One region of the Mycobacterium sp. 852002-51613_SCH5001154 genome, then DNA from elsewhere that is predicted to be linked to it. Evidence: predicted binding sites of a transcription regulator. Region 1 holds the regulator's gene; each other region holds the start of a gene.

What was found. Region 1 encodes LexA, which represses DNA repair genes until DNA is damaged. Its sites were predicted from a motif close to CGAACANNTGTTCG; they were not measured.
Region 2: a site for LexA is predicted at 3,370-3,383, ahead of A5750_RS13370 (error-prone DNA polymerase). Genes of this name have one in related genera too.
Region 3: a site for LexA is predicted at 2,210-2,223, ahead of cofD (2-phospho-L-lactate transferase). Genes of this name have one in related genera too.

Annotation. Positions count from the first base shown of each region.
Region 1 covers NZ_LZII01000037.1:122,119-128,459, reverse strand. The annotation lists gene A5750_RS09730 (LGFP repeat-containing protein) at 1-2,166, shown strand, start outside; gene lexA (transcriptional repressor LexA) at 2,190-2,888, opposite strand; gene A5750_RS09720 (LysM peptidoglycan-binding domain-containing protein) at 3,179-3,673, shown strand; gene nrdR (transcriptional regulator NrdR) at 3,777-4,241, shown strand; gene A5750_RS09710 (peroxynitrite isomerase) at 4,280-4,762, shown strand; gene A5750_RS09705 (PhzF family phenazine biosynthesis protein) at 4,776-5,462, opposite strand; gene A5750_RS09700 (alpha/beta fold hydrolase) at 5,499-6,341, opposite strand, start outside.
Region 2 covers NZ_LZII01000052.1:56,479-62,819, forward strand. The annotation lists gene A5750_RS25865 (hypothetical protein) at 1-49, shown strand, start outside; gene A5750_RS13370 (error-prone DNA polymerase) at 68-3,346, opposite strand; gene A5750_RS13375 (wax ester/triacylglycerol synthase domain-containing protein) at 3,522-4,814, shown strand; gene otsB (trehalose-phosphatase) at 4,856-5,983, shown strand; gene A5750_RS13385 (MaoC family dehydratase) at 5,980-6,341, opposite strand, start outside.
Region 3 covers NZ_LZII01000002.1:60,969-67,309, reverse strand. The annotation lists partial or broken gene manB (phosphomannomutase/phosphoglucomutase) at 1-598, opposite strand, end outside; gene A5750_RS00305 (DUF3499 domain-containing protein) at 719-1,162, opposite strand; gene A5750_RS00300 (metallopeptidase family protein) at 1,335-1,757, shown strand; gene A5750_RS00295 (WhiB family transcriptional regulator) at 1,773-2,111, opposite strand; gene cofD (2-phospho-L-lactate transferase) at 2,464-3,465, shown strand; gene A5750_RS00285 (coenzyme F420-0:L-glutamate ligase) at 3,462-4,802, shown strand; gene A5750_RS00280 (class I SAM-dependent methyltransferase) at 4,813-6,341, shown strand, end outside.

The sequences.
Region 1 (6,341 bases):
GTCACCTTGACCGCCACGGCAATAGCCGCCGCCTTGCTGGCGCCGCCGGCAGCGGCGTCTCCCATCGGCGACGCCGAGGCGGCCATGATGGCGGCCTGGGAGAAGGCCGGGGGCGACGGTTCACCCTTGGGCGCCCGGAAGGGCGATGTGTACCCCGCCGGGGATGGTTTCGCGCTGGACTTCGACGGCGGCAAGATGTTCTTCACCCCGGCGACCGGCGCCAAATTCGTCTACGGGCCGATCCTGGACAAATACGAGATGCTGGGCGGGCCCGCGGGCAGCGATCTGGGGTTTCCCGCCATCAACGAAGTGCCCGGGCTTGCCGGACCCGACAGCCGCGTGAGCACCTTCTCCGCCAGCGACAAGCCGGTGATCTTCTGGACGCCCGAGCACGGCGCGTTCGTGGTGCGCGGCGCGATCAACGCCGCCTGGGACAAGCTGGGCAGTTCGGGCGGCGTCCTCGGCGTCCCGGTCGGCGACGAAACGTACAACGGCGAGGTGTCCGCCCAGAAGTTCAGCGGCGGCCAGGTCTCGTGGAACAGGCAGACGAAACAGTTCTCCACCGACCCGCCCGCATTGGCCGACCAGTTGAAGGGCCTGCAGGTGGCGATCGATCCCACCGCGGCCATCAACATGGCCTGGCGCGCGGCCGGCGGGCCCAATGGGCCGTTGGGGGTGAAGAAGGGTGCGCAATATCCGATCGGCGGCGACGGGATCGTCCAGGACTTCGCCAACGGCAAGGTCTATTTCAGCCCCGCCACCGGCGCGAACGCCGTCGAGACCAACATCCTGGCCAAATACGAGTCGCTCGGCGGACCCGCCGGCAGCGACCTGGGTTTCCCCACCGCCAACGAATCCGACGGCGGCATCCCGTCGAGCCGTATGGTCGCGTTCTCCGGCGCCGACAAACCGGTGATCTTCTGGACGTCGGAGCGCGGCGCGTTCGTGGTGCGCGGCGCCATGAAAGCGGCATGGGACAAGCTCCGCGGACCGACCGGCAAGCTGGGCGCGCCCGTCGGTGACCAGGCGGTCGACGGCGACGTCGTCTCGCAGCAGTTCGCCGGCGGCAAGATCTCGTGGAACCGGGCGAAGAACACGTTCAGCACGGATCCCGCCAACCTTGCGCCGCTGCTGTCCGGCCTGCAGGTGTCGGGCCAGACCCAGCCGAGCAACTCGGCGATGCCCACCCACGCCAAGAAGTTCACGTGGCAGTGGTGGTGGCTGCTGGCCGCCATCCCGGTGCTGGTGCTGATCGCCTTGGCCGGATTGCTGGCGGTCGGTTGGCGTCGGCGTCGCGCCATTCGCGAGGATGCCGGCTACGAGCCTCCCCGCGACCTCGATGCCGGTTACGACGCCGGCGCCGAGCGGCAGTGGGGACGCGACGACGTCAGCACCGAGCATTTCGCGGGTGAGCAGGAAGCGCCCGAGGCGGCCGGCCGGGTGAGCTGGCGGCGCGGCGGCGCCGATGAGGATTCATTCGAGCAGGACCCCGACGCGGTGGACACCGACTCCTTCTCCGCGGTCTCGCCGGCGGTCCTGTCGGAGGCCGGCTACCCCGAAACGGAGACCGAGTACGTCGAATCCGATTACGGCGCATCCGATTACGCCGAGGGGGATTACGCGGACGAGGATTACGCCGAGGTCGAGTACGCCGACGATGAGCGGGAGTCCGCCTACCCGGACGCCGCCCGTGGCGACGATGACTACGTGGAGGCCGAATACCTCGACGTCGCCGTGGCGCCGACGCCCCCGGACCCCGAATTCGACGCGGGTGGCCCCGACGTCGGCGCCCCCGAGGGCGATTATCCGGATGTTGCGGTCACGCACGTCCCGGCGGACGTCGCCGAGGCCCCCACTCCAGAAGCCGCCGCTCCGGAAGCCGTCGTGACGGCCGCGGCCGCGGCCGCTGCCGAGCAGCGCAGCGGGCGGCACGCGGCCACGGATGACGAGGACACCGCCGGAGGGGCCGGCCCGGCCGGGCGCCCGACCATCCACCTGCCGCTCGACGATCCCTATCAGGTGCCCGACGGATACCCGATCAAGGCGAGCGCCCGCTTCGGTCTGTACTACACACCGGGCAGCGAGCTCTACCACGACACGCTCGCCGAAATCTGGTTGTCCAGCGAAGAAGTGGCGCAGGCCAACGGCTTCGTCAAGGCGGACTGAGCCGACCAAAAGTCCGCGACGGGCTAGACCTTGCGGATCACCGTGACGACCTTGCCGAGCACGGTCGCGTCATTGCCGGGAATGGGGTCGAACGCGGGGTTGTGCGGCATCAGCCATACCTGACCGCCCGCGCGCTTGAACGTCTTCACGGTGGCCTCCCCGTCGAGCATGGCAGCGACGATGTCGCCGTTGTCGGCGACGTTCTGCTGGCGCACCACCACCCAGTCGCCGTCGCAGATCGCCGCCTCGATCATGGAGTCGCCGACAACCTTGAGCAGGAAGAGCGTGCCCTCGCCGACCAGCTCGCGCGGCAGCGGGAAGACGTCCTCGACCGCCTCCTCGGCGAGGATGGGGCCACCTGCAGCAATGCGCCCGAGGACCGGAACGAACGTCGGCTCCGGCAGGGCGTCCGAGCCGGCGACATCGGTGGTGCGGGCCGTCACCTCTTCGTCCGCGCCGCGGACATCGACCGCCCTTGGGCGGTTCGGGTCGCGACGCAGGTATCCCTTGCGTTCCAGGGTGCGCAGTTGATGAGCCACCGACGAGGTCGACGTCAGACCGACGGCGTCGCCGATCTCCCGGATGCTCGGCGGGTAACCGCGACTGGTGACCGACGCGCGAATGACGTTCAGGATCGTGCGTTGCCGTTCGGTCAGCGCTGAATCCACGGCGTGCAGCCGACCGCCCGCGCCGGCCGATGAAGTGTCGTTGCTGTCGCTCATGGCACTGAATGTAACCCCACGGCGGCCGAGAATCAAACATGTGTTCGACTAGCGTGTCGCCCTGCCGGCGCAGCCGCGAGATCGCCCGCCGAAGTCGTTAATCACAAAGGTGTAACTCTTCGGCAGATCGGGTATTTCAGCCGCATGTCAGCTCTAGCGACCGCGGCCTTGTCGGTGGCGTGGTCTAGCGTTCGACTCGTGCGACACGCTTCGCTCACATGTTCGGATTTCGAACACACGAGCGATACAGTCGAACAGCTGAGCGAATCAAGTTGACCGGAGGAACGCAGATGACAACGATCCACACGCTGGCGCCGCGTACCAGCAGCCCCCGGCGTCCGGTCAACGGACCGGTCCACGGGCTTCGTTACGGCCGGGACGGGCTGGCCGGTTCCCGCCGGCCCGGTCCGTCGAGGCCGGCGGGCGCGCCCACGCGCTATTCCGGCACCGGCGTCGCGATGTCCGCCGCGCCGCACCGCAAGCGGCCCGTCACGGTGGCGACCACCGTCTGGTTGGCTTTGGCGGCCGGAGCGATCACCCTGTGGCTGGGCCTGGTCGGGAACGTCGGTCAGGTGCTCAACGGCGACGCCGGAAGTTCGGCTGCTCACGTACCCGACCGGTTGGCCGTGGTTCGCGTCGAGGCGGGGGAGTCGCTGCAAGACGTCGCTCACCGGGTGGCGCCCGACGCGCCGGCGCGCCAGGTTGCCGACCGCATCCGCGAACTCAACGACATGATCTCACCGACGCTGGTGGCGGGCCAAACGCTGATCGCCCCGGTCGGCTGACCGCCGCCCTCGCGGGGGCCGGCTGCATTCGCCGCGCAGGTGAGCGCACGGGTACGCTCGTGCTGCGGTACCTGGTGTTTGTCGGCACGGCGAAGGAGCGGCCATGCATTGCCCGTTCTGCCGGCATCCCGATTCCCGGGTGATCGACTCGAGGGAAACCGATGAAGGGCAGGCCATCCGGCGCCGCCGATCCTGCCCGGAGTGCGGGCGGCGTTTCACCACCGTCGAGACCGCGGTTCTCGCGGTGGTCAAGCGCAGCGGCGTCACCGAACCCTTCAGCAGGGAGAAGGTCATCAGCGGTGTCCGCCGGGCCTGCCAGGGCCGCCAGGTGGACGACGACGCGCTGAACCTGCTGGCTCAGCAGGTCGAGGACACCGTGCGCGCCGCGGGGTCCCCGGAGGTCGCAAGCCACGAGGTCGGGCTGGCCATCCTCGGCCCGCTGCGCGACCTCGACGAAGTGGCGTACCTGCGGTTCGCGTCGGTATACCGCTCCTTTGAGTCCGCGGACGATTTCGAGCGGGAGATCCAGGCGCTGCGCGAACACCGCCAAGTGACGACACCGAGCTGACAGCCCGGCCCAAGCCGCCCGGGCCTAGGCTCGGTTCCATGCCCACCGACTTGCATCCCGATCTCGAGGCACTGGCACCACTCCTGGGAACCTGGGCTGGCCAGGGTGCGGGCGAGTACCCGACGATCCAGCCCTTCGACTACCTCGAAGAAGTGGTCTTCTCTCACGTCGGAAAGCCGTTTCTGGCCTACGCGCAAAGGACCAAGGCGCCCGACGGCAAGCCGTTGCACGCCGAAACCGGATACCTTCGCGTGCCGCAGCCCGGTCACGTCGAGCTGGTGCTGGCGCATCCGAGCGGCATCACCGAAATCGAGGTCGGCACGTATTCGGCCGCCGGCGGCCAGATCGAAATCGAGCTGTCCACAACGGACGTCGGGCTCACCCCGACCGCCAAAGAGGTGACCGCGCTTGGCCGTTCCTTCCACATCGATGGCGACGAGCTGTCGTATTCGGTGCAGATGGGCGCGGTCGGGCAGCCCTTGCAGCACCATCTCGCCGCGGTGCTGCGCCGGCAGCGCTGAACCGGGCCCGGGGTCAGTTCAGGTGCGTCACACCGTCATTGACGACGCGCCCGGCCACCCCCACCCAGCCCTCGGCGTTCCACGTCGTCTCGATGACCGATCCCTTGCCCTGGGTGATGTGTAGGTCGCGGCTGAGGTAGTCGGTGATCCGCATCGCCGCCGAGCCGGTTGCCTCGTCTTCCGGCACACCGAGGTTGGCGGCAAACATGCGGGCGCGTACCGATCCTGCGGCCCGGTCGGTCCACGCCCACAGGTAGTGCGCCGTGTCGTCGGAAAAATCTCCCGGGTCGGCGGCGAGAAGGTCCTCGGCTGAACCGAATTCGTGCAGGGCGACCTCGGGAGCCCAGTCCGACCGTGCGCTGATGCCCGCGCTTTCCGCCCCATAGCTCACCTGCACGATGCCGGCCGTCACCTGCAGCGTGTTGATCGGCGTTCCGTTCTCGCGCAGCCACCACGCCGCGCCGACCGTCGGGTGCCCGGCGAACGCAATCTGGATCAGTGGGGTGTAAATGGTGGCGTGCGCCGTCGCTGATCCGGCAGCGGGAAGATCGACGAAAACCGTTTCGCTATAGCCCAATTGAGTTGCGAGCCGTTGCCGAGCCGCGGGCTCGACCTGGGCGGCATCCACGACACCGAGCGGATTGCCGAAATTCCCCTCCGGATCGGTGAACACCCGCAACACGGTGACGTCGATACCCATGGCCCGACTGTACGGCCCGTGGCGCGGCCGCGGGGTTCAGGTAGCGCTGCGCTCGTCGGATCCCATGGCGTTCAGCACGGCGACGCGGGTGGGGGCGGGGCCGGTGACGGCCTTCTCGCCGCCGCCGCTGCGGAGCAGCTCGCGCAGGGCGGCCTGGTCGTAGTCGGCGGGCGCGGTGGTGTCGATGAAGCGTTCGACCACGTCGATGAAGCGAGCCGGGTCGTCGTGGAAAGGGAAGTGGCCGGAGCCCTGGAAGATTTCCAGGCGGGAGCCGGGCATCGCGGCGTGCGCCATCCAGGCATGACGAACCGGGACGACCACATCCTTGGTGCCCCAGACGATCTGCACCGGAATGGCTTCGGTCAAATAGCACCGATCGAGCATGGTGACGATCTGCCCGCGCCAATCCACCACCGCCCGCAGCGTCCGGCTGAACGCCGCCGACGCCGTCGGCTCCGGCAGGTCGTCGAGGATCCGCAGGACGTTGGGCAGGTCGCGACCCAGGCCGGTCGATCCGATCGCCAGGCCCGCGATCCGTCCCGCCAGCTGCACCGCCGGCAGCACCAGGGGAAGCCGCAGCAAGGCCAGCGCCTCGCTGCCCATCGGCAACGAGGCCAACCGCAAGGCGACGTTGACATCCTTGGTGACGCCGCCGGCCGCGACCAGGATCAGCCGGTCGACCAAATGCGGGAACTGGTAGGCGAATTGCATGGCCACGCCGCCGCCCAGCGAATGGCCGACAACCGTGACCCGCTCGATGTCGAGCACGCTGAGCAGGTCGCGCATCCCGTTGGCATAGGCCGCGACCGAATAGTCGGCGCGTGGCTTGTCGGATCGCCCGTGGCCCAACAGGTCCGGGGCGATGACCGTGAACCGCTG
Region 2 (6,341 bases), on a different contig from region 1:
CACCGGCCACGGCATGTTCGTGAGCGTTCACGGGATCTATTCGTTCTGAGGCGCGAACGCAAGAGCCTCACCGGAAGTCGCGGGACTTCGAGCCGACGGCCAGGGTGATGCTGCCCAGCCGCTCGGCGACGACGGTGACTGCCCCGCTGGCGTTTTGGACCTGACCGCGCACCAGCATCGCCGGCGCGGCGTTGGCCAGCTTGCGGTGCCGCGCCCACACCGCCGGCGTACAGAGCACGTTGACCATGCCCGTCTCGTCCTCGAGGTTGAGGAACGTCACCCCCTGGGCCGTCCCGGGCCGCTGCCGGTGGGTCACCGCGCCGGCGATCAGCACCCGGTCGCCGTCGGGCACGCTGAGCAGCTGCGCGGCGGGAACCACGCCCAGCGCGTCCAGGTCCGCCCGCAGGAACTGCGTCGGATAGCTGTCCGGGGAGACGCCGGTGGCCCACACGTCCGCGGCGGCCAGTTCCAGCTCACTCATCCCGGGCAACGCCGGGACGTGCGACGACGAGCCCACACCCGGTAAGCGGTCCGGCCGTTGCGTGGCGGCCGCCCCGGCCGCCCACAGCGCCTCCCGCCGTGACATGGAAAAGCAGCCCAGCGCCCCGGCCGTCGCCAGCGCCTCGGTCTGCGGCACCGAGAGCTGCAGCCGGGTGGTCAGGTCCAGCAGGGATACGAAGGGGCCGTTGGCCTTTCGCTCCTGCACCAGCCGCTCGGCGAGGTCGTCACCGATGTGGCGGACGGCGCCCAGGCCGAGGCGGACCTCCGCCCCTTCGTTCTCGAGCGTGGCGTGCGCCAGGCTGGCGTTGACGTCGGGCCCGTGCACCGTCACGCCGTGCCGGCGGGCGTCGGCCACCAGCGACTGCGGCGAATAGAAGCCCATCGGCTGGGCGCGCAACAGCGCCGCGCAGAACGCCGCCGGGTGATGCAGCTTGAACCACGACGAGTAGAACACCAGCGACGCGAAGGACAGCGCGTGGCTTTCCGGGAAGCCGAAATTGGCGAAGGCCTCCAGCTTTTCGTAGGTCCGGTCGATGACATCGTCGGGGGCGCCGTGCAGCGCGCGCATGCCGTCGTAGAACCGGCCGCGCAGCCGTCGCATGCGTTCGGTCGAACGCTTGGAACCCATCGCGCGGCGCAGCTGGTCGGCCTCGGCGGCGGAAAAGCCGGCGCAGTCGACCGCCAGTTGCATCAGCTGCTCCTGAAACAGCGGCACCCCCAGCGTCTTTCGCAGCGCCGCCTCCATGGACGGGTGGTCGTAGGTGACCGGGTCGAGGCCGTTGCGCCGCCGGATGTAGGGGTGCACCGACCCGCCTTGGATGGGTCCTGGGCGGATCAGCGCCACCTCCACCACCAGGTCGTAGAAGATCCGCGGCCGCAGCCGGGGCAGGGTGGCCATCTGCGCCCGGGACTCCACCTGAAACACACCGACGGAATCGGCGCGGGCCAGCATCTCGTAAACCGCCGGCTCGGAGAGGTCGAGTTTGGCCAGGTCCACCTCGATCCCCTTGTGCTCTGCCACCAGGTCGATGGCGTAGTGCAGCGCCGAGAGCATGCCCAGCCCGAGCAGGTCGAACTTCACCAAACCGATTGCCGCACAGTCGTCTTTGTCCCACTGCAGAACGCTGCGGTTCTCCATGCGCGCCCACTCCACCGGGCACACGTCGGCGATCGGGCGGTCGCAGATCACCATGCCGCCGGAATGAATGCCCATGTGCCGCGGCAGGTTCCGGATCTGGTTCGCCAGATCGACCACCTGCTCGGGGATGCCTTCTATGTCGGGCGAGTCCGCCAGGCCGTTCCAGTGGCTGATCTGCTTGCTCCACGCGTCCTGCTGCCCCTGCGAGAAGCCGAGGGCGCGGGCCATGTCGCGCACGGCGATCCGGCCCCGGTAGGTGATGACGTTGGCGACCTGGGCGGCGTAGTCGCGGCCGTATTTGTCGTAGACGTACTGGATGACCTTTTCGCGCTCGTCCGACTCGATGTCCATGTCGATGTCGGGCGGCCCGTCCCGGGCGGGCGACAGAAACCGCTCGAACAACAGCTCGTTGGCCACCGGATCCACCGCGGTGACGCCCAAGGCATAACAGACCGCGGAATTGGCCGCCGATCCCCTGCCCTGACACAGGATGTTGTTCTCCCGGCAGAACCGGGCGATGTCGTGCACCACCAGGAAGTAACCCGGAAATGTCAGCTGCGCAATAACTTTCAGTTCGTGCTCGATCTGGGAGTAGGCGCGCGGCGCGGCATCGGCCGGTCCGTAGCGGTCCCGCGCCCCGGCCATGGTCAGCTGCCGCAGCCAGCTGTCCTCGGTGTGCCCGGCGGGCACGTCGAACGGCGGCAGCTGCGGCGCGATCAACGCCAGCCCGAACGCGCACTGTTCGCCGAGCTCGGCGGCGGCGGTCACCGCTTCGGGCCGCTGCCCGAACAGCCGGGCCATCTCCTCGCCGGATCGCAGGTGCGAGCCGCCCAGCGGGGCCAGCCACCCGGCGGCGGCGTCCAGGGACTGCCGCGCCCGGATCGCGCCCATCGCCATGGCCAGCCGCCGCCGCGACGGCCCCGCGAAATGCGCCCCGGTGGTGGCGACGACGCCGACGCCGAAGCGTGGTGCCAGCGCGGCCAGCGCCGCGTTGCGTTCGTCGTCGAGCGGGTGGCCGTGGTGGGTCAACTCGATGCTGACCCGGTCCGCACCGAACCGGTCCACCAGGTCGGCCAGCGCCCGCCCCGCCGCGTCCGGACCTTGTGACAGGGCTTGGCGCACATGGCCTTTCCGGCAGCCGGTCAGGATGTGCCAGTGCCCGCCGGCGGCCTCGGTCAGCGCGTCCAAGTCGTAGCGCGGCTTGCCTTTCTCCCCGCCGGCCAGGTGCGCCGCGGCCAGCTGCCGCGACAGCCGCCGGTAGCCCTCCGGGCCGCGGGCCAGCACCAGCAGGTGAGGGCCGGGCGGGTCCGGCGTCTCGGTGCGGGCCCCCGGCCCCAGGGACAGCTCGGCGCCGAACACGGTACGCAGCTCGAGTTCGGCGGCCGCTTCGGCGAATCGCACCGCCCCGTACAGGCCGTCGTGGTCGGTCAGCGCCAGCGCACGCAACCCCAGCCGGGCGGCCTCCTCGACCAGCTCCTCCGGCGTGCTGGCCCCGTCGAGGAAGCTGAACGCCGAATGCGCGTGCAGCTCGGCATAGGGAACGGACGAGCGGGCCCCCCGGGTGTCGTCCGGCGGTCGGTAGGTTCCGCGCTTAGGCGACAGGGGGGCGTCCTCCCCGGGTACCACCGGCACGCCGGCATGGCGCGGCTTGCCGTCGAGCACCCGCTCCATTTCCGCCCAGCTCGGCGGGCCGTTAAACCAACCCATACCAGCCCACAACCGCAGTCTATCGAATGTTTGTTCGAATTGCCTCCGACCCAGGACAACCGTTGTTAAACCGATCTTCAACTCCTAAACAAGGTCTTAACGCCGAGGGCCTAGCCCCGGCACCAACCCGGGCAGACACTGGTACCAGGGCAAAAAGTCGACCGCGGGGGCGAGCATGGCGCAGGTGAGGGCACTGGATGCGGCGTTCCTGACGGCTCAAGACCCCGATCAGCACGCCGGCCTCGCAACCGGCGCGGTGGCCATCGTCGACGGCGGCGCACCCGACTTTCAGCGCCTCAAAAGTATTCTGGCGGAACGCATTCGGGTCGACTGCCCGGAATTCGACCTCGCCCGCCACGTGCGCCGAATGGCGATTCCCCGACCGGGCGACGACGCCGAGCTGTCCCGGGCCATCGCGCACGCCCTCGAGCGCCCCCTGGGCTCGGATCGTCCGCCATGGGAATGCTGGGTGATCGAGGGCCTCAAGGGCAACCGGTGGGCGATCCTGATGAAAACGCATCACCGCCTCCTGGACGGCGACTCGCCCGCCCAGCTGCTCACCAGGCTGTGCGACGACGCCGATGTCGCTACCTTTGCCAATGACCCCGCATCCCAACAGGTCCCGCGGCAGCCGGTGCGGCGACAGGGCTGGTCCGATGTGCTGTGGCGGGCGTCCTGGACTGCAACCGGCGCCGCCCTCGGCGCGGTATGGCCCGTGCTGCAGGCGCACGACCGGGTCGCCACTGGGCGGCGTTATGCCACAGTGCGGGTCCCGATCGCCGACGTCGACCGCGTCTGCCGCAAGTTCGCTGTGGCCGTCAACGACGTCGCGCTGGCCGCCACCAGCGACGGCTTCCGGATGGTGCTGCTCGGGCGCGGCGAGGAGCCGCGGGCGGACTCGCTGCGTGCCCTGGTGCCGACGCCGATCCGTTCGCCGTATCTGCCGGTCGAAGGCGACGACCCGGTGCAGCGCTTGCGGACCGTGCAGACCAGGTGGAACGACAAGGAAACGGGCCCTCCGCCATCCGGGGGCATCGTCGGGTGGGTGCTCAATTCCTTGCCAACGGTGCTGCGGGACAGCGTCATCCAGTTGGTGACGCGGCTGCCGCAGCGCGCCATCGTCACGCTGGTGACCCATGCGCCCGGGCCCCGCCATCGGCTGCGCCTCATGGGCCAGACCATGGAGCGCTTGCTCCCCATTCCCCCGACCGACGTCCAGTTGAGCACCGGGGTCGCGGTGCTGAGCTACGGCGACGAACTCGTATTCGGCATCACCGCCGAGCCCGGTGCCACGTTTGACGTCAAGCAGTTGGCCGCCGGCATCGAACTGGGCATGGCGCGGCTCGTGGCGCTCAGCCAGGACTCGGTGCTGCTGTTCGGCGATCGCCGCCGCAAGCGGTCGCCGCGCGCGTTTCCCGGTCGCGCGCCGGGCGCGCGCCCACCCGCGCCGGGGCACGCGCGGCACTGACCCGCTCCCGGCCGGGCTGACCACCGTGAGAAGGTTGGGTCATGCCAGAGTCGGGGTCGGTCGTCATCGACCCGCGCCGCCATGACGCGGTGCTGTTCGACGCGCTCGACCCCACCCTGGACGGGCAACTGCGCGGGATCGGGGTCGGCACCGCGATCTTTACCGACGACCCGGTGGAAGCGGCCCGCCGGCTGCGGGTGCTTCCCGGCCGGTGCGTGGTCGTCACCGCCGACGAAGCGGGCGTCGAGGCGGCGCGCGCCGGCGGATTCGCGCTGGTCATCGGTGTCGACCGAGGGCAGGGCGGCGCGCTGCGGGACGCCGGCGCCGACGCGGTCGTCGCCGACCTCCGCGAGGTGACCGTGCGCACCGGGGACCGCCGGATGTCACAGCTGCCCGACGCGCTGACGGCCCTCGACGACCTGGCCGCGCGGCGGCCGGCGGTGTTCTTCGACTTCGACGGCACGCTGTCCGAGATCGTCAACGATCCGGATGCGGCCATCCCGGTCGACGGCGCCACCGAGGCGCTGCGGCAGCTGGCCGAACAGTGCCCGGTCGCGGTGCTGTCCGGCCGCGATCTGGCCGATGTGTCGAGACGGGTTGGCGTGCAAGGCATTTGGTATGCCGGCAGCCACGGATTCGAGCTGACCGCACCCGACGGCACGCACCACCAGAACGACGCCGCCGCCGCGGCCATACCGGTGCTGGAGCGTGCGGCCGGCGAATTGCGCGAGCGACTGGGCTCCATCCCGGGTGTGATGGTGGAGCACAAGCGATTTGGGGTCGCGGTGCACTACCGCAACGCCGGGCGCGACCGCGTCGGCGAGGTGGCGGCCGCGGTGCGCGCGGCGGGCCGGCGCGACGAGCTGCGGGTGACCACCGGCCGCGAGGTCATCGAGCTGCGGCCGGACCTGGACTGGGATAAGGGGAAAACGCTGCGCTGGGTGCTCGACCACCTGACCGGGGCGGAGTCGGGTCCGCTCACGCCCGTCTATCTAGGCGACGACATCACCGACGAGGACGCGTTCGACGCGATCCACGACGGCGGCGTGCCCATCCTGGTGCGGCACGACGACGACGGCGACCGCGCCACCGCGGCAGAGTTCGCGCTGGACAGCCCCGCGCGCGCCAGCGAGTTCACCGCCCGGCTGGCGCGCGAGCTGTCCCGTTAGGCCTGCACGTACTCCACCGCACCGTCGTCGAGCACCACCCGCGTCCCGACGCCCTCGGCGCCGGACGCCTCGGTGCGGAACACCGCCTTGCCCGGCTCGGTGCGCCAGATCAGCGTGGTCAGCGTCTCGCCGGGAAACACCGGCGAGGTGAATCGCGCCGCAATCGAGGTGATGTTGGCTGCGACCCCGCCACCCAGCTCGGCGAGCAGCGCGCGACCCGTCACCCCGTAACTGCACAGCCCGTGCAGGATCGGCTTGGGGAAGCCGGCCATCTCGCGAGCGAACCACGGGTCGCTGTGCAGCGGGTTGCGGTCACCCGAGAGCCGGTAGATCAGCGCCTGGTCCTCCCGGGTGGGCA
Region 3 (6,341 bases), on a different contig from region 1:
AGCCGATCGCGCCGAGCACCGCGGGCGCGGTGAGGCCGGCCATGCCGTTGCCGGCGTCCACTGCCACTCGCAAGGGACGTAGCCCCGCGGTGTTCACCAGCGAACGCAGGAACGTCGCGTAGTCCTCCAGCACGTCGCGATCGGTGACGGTTCCTGGTGGTCCGTCATAGCGCTCGACCCCGGCGATCACATCCTCGCTGATGATGCGCAGGCCGCTGTCGGCGCCGACCGGCTTGGCTGCCGCGCGGCACAGCTTGATGCCGTTGTAGGCCGCCGGGTTGTGGCTGGCGGTGAACATCGCGCCCGGACAGTCAAGCGACCCGGAGGCGAAGTACAGCTGGTCGGTGGAGGACAAACCGATCCGCACCACGTCCAGGCCCTGGCCCGTCACGCCGGATGCGAATGCCGCGGCCAGCGCGGGCGAGCTGTCGCGCATGTCGTGGCCGATCACCACCTGCCGGGCACCCTCGCCGCGCATCAGCTTGGCGAAGGCCGCCCCCAAAGCGGTGACCAGCGGCTCGTCCAGCTCTTCGCCGACCAGCCCGCGTACGTCATAAGCCTTGACGACGCGGTGCACGGTCGCGGCGAGCCGAGACATGCCGGGGCCTCCTGACGCGTTGAAAGGGTTTGTTCCTTCGCCTGTTGGCCGTCAGCCTATCGGCCCCCGGGAAACACCGACCGTAGCGGTGCGCGGGGAATGCGCGCGACGCCGGAACGGCTAGTCACTGGGGTCGGGCAACACCCGAAGATGCCCGCGGCGCCGGCCGGATCGATGCTCGGGCGGCGCGAGCACACTGCTGCTGGGCGCGGTGGCCTGCGACCCGCCGTGGTGAATGTGTGGGTCGGCGAAACCGTTCACCGGCGTTGCGGCGTACGGCACGCCGCGATCGCCACCCTCGCGCACCGCGTCGGCCAGGGCGACCAGGTCGTCCTCGTCGGGGTGGGTGGGCTCAGAAACGAGGGGGCCGGCGTGGCGCACCAGATCCCACCCGCGGGGCGCGGTGATCCGGCCGGCATGGCCGACGCACAGGTCCCAGGAATGCGGTTCCCGCGCGGTCGCCAACGGGCCGACGACTGCCGTCGAGTCCGAGTAGACGAACGTCAGGGTCGCCACGGCGTAGTGCGGGCACCCGGGCCGGCAACAGCGACGGGGAACGTTCACGCCGAAAGGCTATCGTGCGGAAACGCCGTCGAAGCGCCGGACACGCGCAACCGGCCGACCCCCGATGTGCAACCGTTACCATCGGCGCGTGGGCGATTCGCGCAGCTCCCCGCACAGGGATCGGTCTCAGGGCCGATTCGCTTCCCATCGGTCCTCCCGGCGGGGCCGCGATGTGCGCGGCCCGCTGCTGCCGCCGACGGTGCCCGGGTGGCGCAGCCGGGCCGAGCGATTCGACATGGCGGTGCTGGAGGCCTACGAACCCATCGAGCGGAATTGGCAGGCCCGCCTGGCCGACCTCGACGTGGCGGTCGACGAGATTCCGCGGATCGCGGCCAAGGATCCCGACAGCGTGCAGTGGCCGCCCGAGGTGATCGCCGACGGGCCGATCCCGCTGGCGCGATTGATCCCGGCCGGCGTCGACGTCCGCGGCAACGCCACGCGGGCACGAATTGTCTTGTTCCGCAAGCCAATTGAGCGACGGGCTAAGGACACCGTCGAACTTGGTGATTTACTGCACGAAATCTTGGTGGCCCAGGTGGCCATCTACCTCGATGTAGAGCCGTCGGTCATCGACCCGACGATCGACGACGAATGACGTTGTGGCGCGGCGTCAGATGATGCCGCGCTTGAGGCGACGGCGCTCGCGCTCGGAGAGCCCGCCCCAAATACCGAAGCGCTCGTCATGCTCCAGGGCGTACTCCAGGCACTCGTGGCGTACCTCGCACCCCAGGCAGATCTTCTTCGCCTCGCGGGTGGAGCCGCCCTTCTCCGGGAAGAACGCCTCGGGATCCGTTTGGGCGCAAAGCGCCCGGTCCTGCCATTGGTCAGCGACGGGCGCCAGCATCGGCTCGGGCTCGAATGCGACTGGCGCATCAGGAACCACGGTCAGGTGCGGCCGAACGGTTGGGACCGGCGCTGAGACAATAGGGGTGTGCGGCGTGCTCGCCATGACTCCTCGAAGATGTTCGTAAGACATACGGTCGTCCGCCTCCTCAGTTTGATTGGGAGAGTGAGTGGTTCCCACTTTTCTGATGTGTACCGACAATTCGAACAAGTGATCGAATCTCGGTCTGCGACACCGGAACCGGCCGGCCAACCGGGAAATGACACTGTTGTGATTAGACACGGGTTAATCTGCCGGGTCAAGCATTACGGCGCATTTCCATACCATCTCGTGACCGAATTACGGCGTTTCCGTTGTTTTGCGCATTCGGCGTGTCGATCACACCGCGCGCGACTACGCTTAAGGGCCGCGTAACGGCCCCGCCACCGCACAGTCGTCGGGCAGTACTGTCGTCCACGTGAAGGTCACCGTTCTGGTCGGTGGGGTTGGCGGCGCCCGCTTCCTGCTGGGGATTCAACAGTTGCTCGGGCTGGGACAGTTCGAAACGCAACAGCACCCAGACGCGGGAACCGGCAACCACGAACTTAATGCAATCGTCAACATCGGCGACGACGCCTGGATTCATGGACTGCGGGTCTGCCCGGATCTGGACACCTGCATGTACACCTTAGGTGGAGGGGTAGACCCGGAGCGAGGGTGGGGTCACCGCGACGAAACCTGGCACGCCAAAGAGGAATTGGCGCGCTACGGCGTGCAGCCGGATTGGTTCGGCCTCGGCGACCGGGATATCGCCACCCATCTGGTGCGCACCCAGATGCTGGGCGCCGGCTACCCGCTCTCGCAGATCACCTCGGCGCTGTGCGATCGCTGGCAACCCGGCGCCCGACTGCTGCCGGCGAGCGACGACCGCTGCGAGACGCATGTGGTGATCACCGATCCGGACGACGGCACCCGGCGGGCGATTCACTTCCAGGAGTGGTGGGTGCGCTACCGCGCCGGCGTGCCCACGCACAGCTTCGCGTTCGTCGGCGCCGAAAAGGCCACCGCCACAGGTGATGCTGTCGCGGCCATCGCCGACGCCGACGTCATCCTGCTGGCGCCGTCCAACCCGGTGGTGAGCGTCGGCGCCATCCTGGCCGTCCCCGGCATCCGGGCGGCGTTGCGCTCGGCGACCGCCCCGGTCGTCGGCTACTCGCCCATCATCGGTGGAAAACCATTGCGCGGCATGGCCGATGCGTGCCTGTCGGTGATCGGGGTGGAGTCCACCGCGGAGGCGGTCGGCCAGCACTACGGGGCGCGCGGTGGCACCGGAATCCTGGATTGCTGGCTGGTGCACGAGGGCGACCACGCCGACATTCAGGGTGTGGCGGTGGCCGCCGTGCCGCTTTTGATGACCGACCCGAAGGCGACGGCCGAGATGGTGAGCGCCGGGCTCGACCTCGCGGGCGTGAAGCCGTGACCGAACACGGCACCGGCGCGGCGATCGAGATCCTGCCCGTCGCCGGGCTGCCCGAATTCCGGCCCGGCGACGACCTGAGCGCGGCCCTGGCCGCGGCTGCGCCCTGGCTGCGCGACGGCGACGTCGTGGTGGTGACGAGCAAGGTGGTGTCCAAGTGCGAGGGCCGGCTGGTGCCGGCGCCGCAGGATGCCGAGGAGCGCGACCAACTCCGGCGCAAGCTGGTCGAGGCCGAGGCGGTGCGCGTGCTGGCGCGCAAGGGCCGCACCCTGATCACCGAGAACCGCATCGGCCTGATTCAGGCCGCCGCGGGCGTGGACGGATCCAACGTGGGCCGCGACGAACTGGCGCTGCTGCCGGTCGACCCGGACGGCAGCGCCGCGGCCCTGCGTGCCGGGCTGGCCGACCGGCTCGGCGTCGACGTCGCCGTGGTCATCACCGACACGATGGGCCGCGCGTGGCGCAACGGCCAGATCGACGCGGCGGTGGGGTCGGCCGGTCTGGCTGTGCTGCACGGCTATTCGGGGACCGTCGACCGCCACGGCAACGAGCTGGTGGTGACCGAGATCGCGGTCGCCGACGAGGTCGCCGCGGCGGCCGATCTGGTGAAGGGCAAATTGACCGCCATGCCGGTGGCCGTGGTGCGCGGCCTGGCGGTGGCCGACGACGGCTCGACGGCCCGGCAGCTGTTGCGGCCCGGCGAGGAAGACCTGTTCTGGCTGGGCACCGCCGAGGCGCTCGACATGGGGCGCCGCCAGGCGCAGCTGTTGCGCCGGTCGGTGCGCCGGTTCAGCGCCGAGCCGGTCGCGGCCGAGCTGATCGAGTCCGCCGTCGCCGAGGCGCTCACCGCGCCGGCCCCGCACCACACCCGGCCGGTCCGGTTCGTCTGGCTGCAGAGCCCCGACGTTCGGACGCGGCTGCTGGACCGCATGAAGGACAAGTGGCGGTCGGACCTCGCCGGCGACGGCCGGCCCGCCGACTCGGTGGAGCGGCGGGTGGCGCGCGGCCAGATTCTCTACGACGCACCCGAGGTCGTCGTTCCGATGCTGGTTCCCGACGGTGCGCACACGTATCCCGACGCGGCCCGCACCGACGCCGAGCACACCATGTTCACCGTCGCGGTCGGGGCGGCCGTGCAGGCCCTGCTGGTCGCGTTGGCCGTGCGGGGGGTGGGCAGCTGCTGGATCGGCTCGACGATCTTCGCCGCCGACCTGGTGCGCGCCGAGCTCGACCTGCCGGGTGATTGGGAGCCGTTGGGCGCCATTGCGATCGGCTACCCCGAGGAACCCGCCGGCCCGCGTGACACGGCGGACGCCGGGGATTTGTTGATCCGCAAGTGATACTGGCCCCATGAAAACGTTCGCGGGCAAGGCGGCGGCGTCCGCCGACAAGGCCCGCGGCGGCTACTACACGCCGGCGCCCGTCGCCCGGTTCCTGGCCCGCTGGGTGCGCGACGCCGGACCGCGCGTGCTGGAACCCTCCTGCGGTGACGGTGCGATCCTGCGCGAGCTGGCCGCCCTCGGCGGGCGGGTCCACGGCGTCGAACTCGTCGCCGAAGAGGCGGCCAAGGCACGGGAATTCGCGCCCGTCGACGTCGCGAACCTGTTCGCGTGGCTGGCCAGCGCCGCGCCCGGCGGCTGGGACGGGGTCGCGGGTAACCCGCCCTACATCCGGTTCGGCAACTGGGCGTCCGAGCAGCGCGATCCCGCACTGGAGCTGATGCGGCGCGAGGGATTGCGGCCCACCCGGTTGACCAACGCCTGGGTCCCCTTCGTGGTGGCGAGCTCGATCTTGGTGCGCGACGGCGGCCGGGTGGGCCTGGTGCTGCCCGCCGAGTTACTCCAGGTCACCTACGCCGCACAGCTGCGCGAGTTCCTGTTGAGCCGGTTCAGCGACATCACGCTGGTGACGTTCGAGCGATTGGTGTTCGACGGCGTCCTGCAGGAGGTGGTGTTGTTCTGCGGGGTCGCCGGCCCGGGGCCCGCCCGGATCCGCACGGTCCACCTCACCGACGCCGGTGCCCTCGCGCACGCGGACCTGGACGCCGAATGGGCGCCCGCGCTGTTGCACGAGAACGAGAAGTGGACCCAGTACTTCCTCGACCCGGCCGCCATCCGACTGCTGCGAACCCTCAAGCGGTCGACGATGCTGATCCGGCTCGGGTCGGTCGCCGCCGTGGATGTGGGGATCGTGACGGGCCGCAACAGCTTCTTCACGCTCACCGACGCGCAGGCCCGCGAGCTCGGGCTGCTGCCCCACTGCGTCCCGCTCGTCTCGCGCAGCGCGCAGTTGTCCGGGTTGGTCTACGACACCGACTGCCGGGCAAGCGATGTCGCCGCCGGGCGCCGCGGCTGGCTGCTCAACGCGCCGCGCGAGCCCGTCGACCCCGCCGTGCTCGCGCACATCGCTGCCGGTGCGGCCGCCGGCGTGGATCGCGGCTTCAAGTGCTCGATCCGCAAGCCGTGGTGGAGCACGCCGTCGCTGTGGATCCCGGACCTGTTCATGCTGCGCCAGATCCACCGCGCGCCGCGGCTGACCGTCAACGCCGCCGCGGCCACGAGCACCGACACGGTGCACCGGGTCCGGCTCGCCGGCGGTGTCGACCCGACCGGGCTGGCCGCGGTGTTCCACAACAGCGTGACGTTCGCCTTCGCCGAGGTCATCGGCCGCAGTTACGGCGGGGGGATTTTGGAGCTGGAACCGCGCGAAGCCGAGCAGCTCCCCATTCCCCCGCCGGCGCTCGCCGGCCCCGAGCTCGCGTGCGACGTCGATCTGCTGTTGAAGGCCAACGAGATCGAGAAGGCGCTCGACCTCGTCGACCGCCACGTCCTGATCGACGGCCTGGGGCTCACGCCGGAGGTGGTGACGCACTGCCGCGC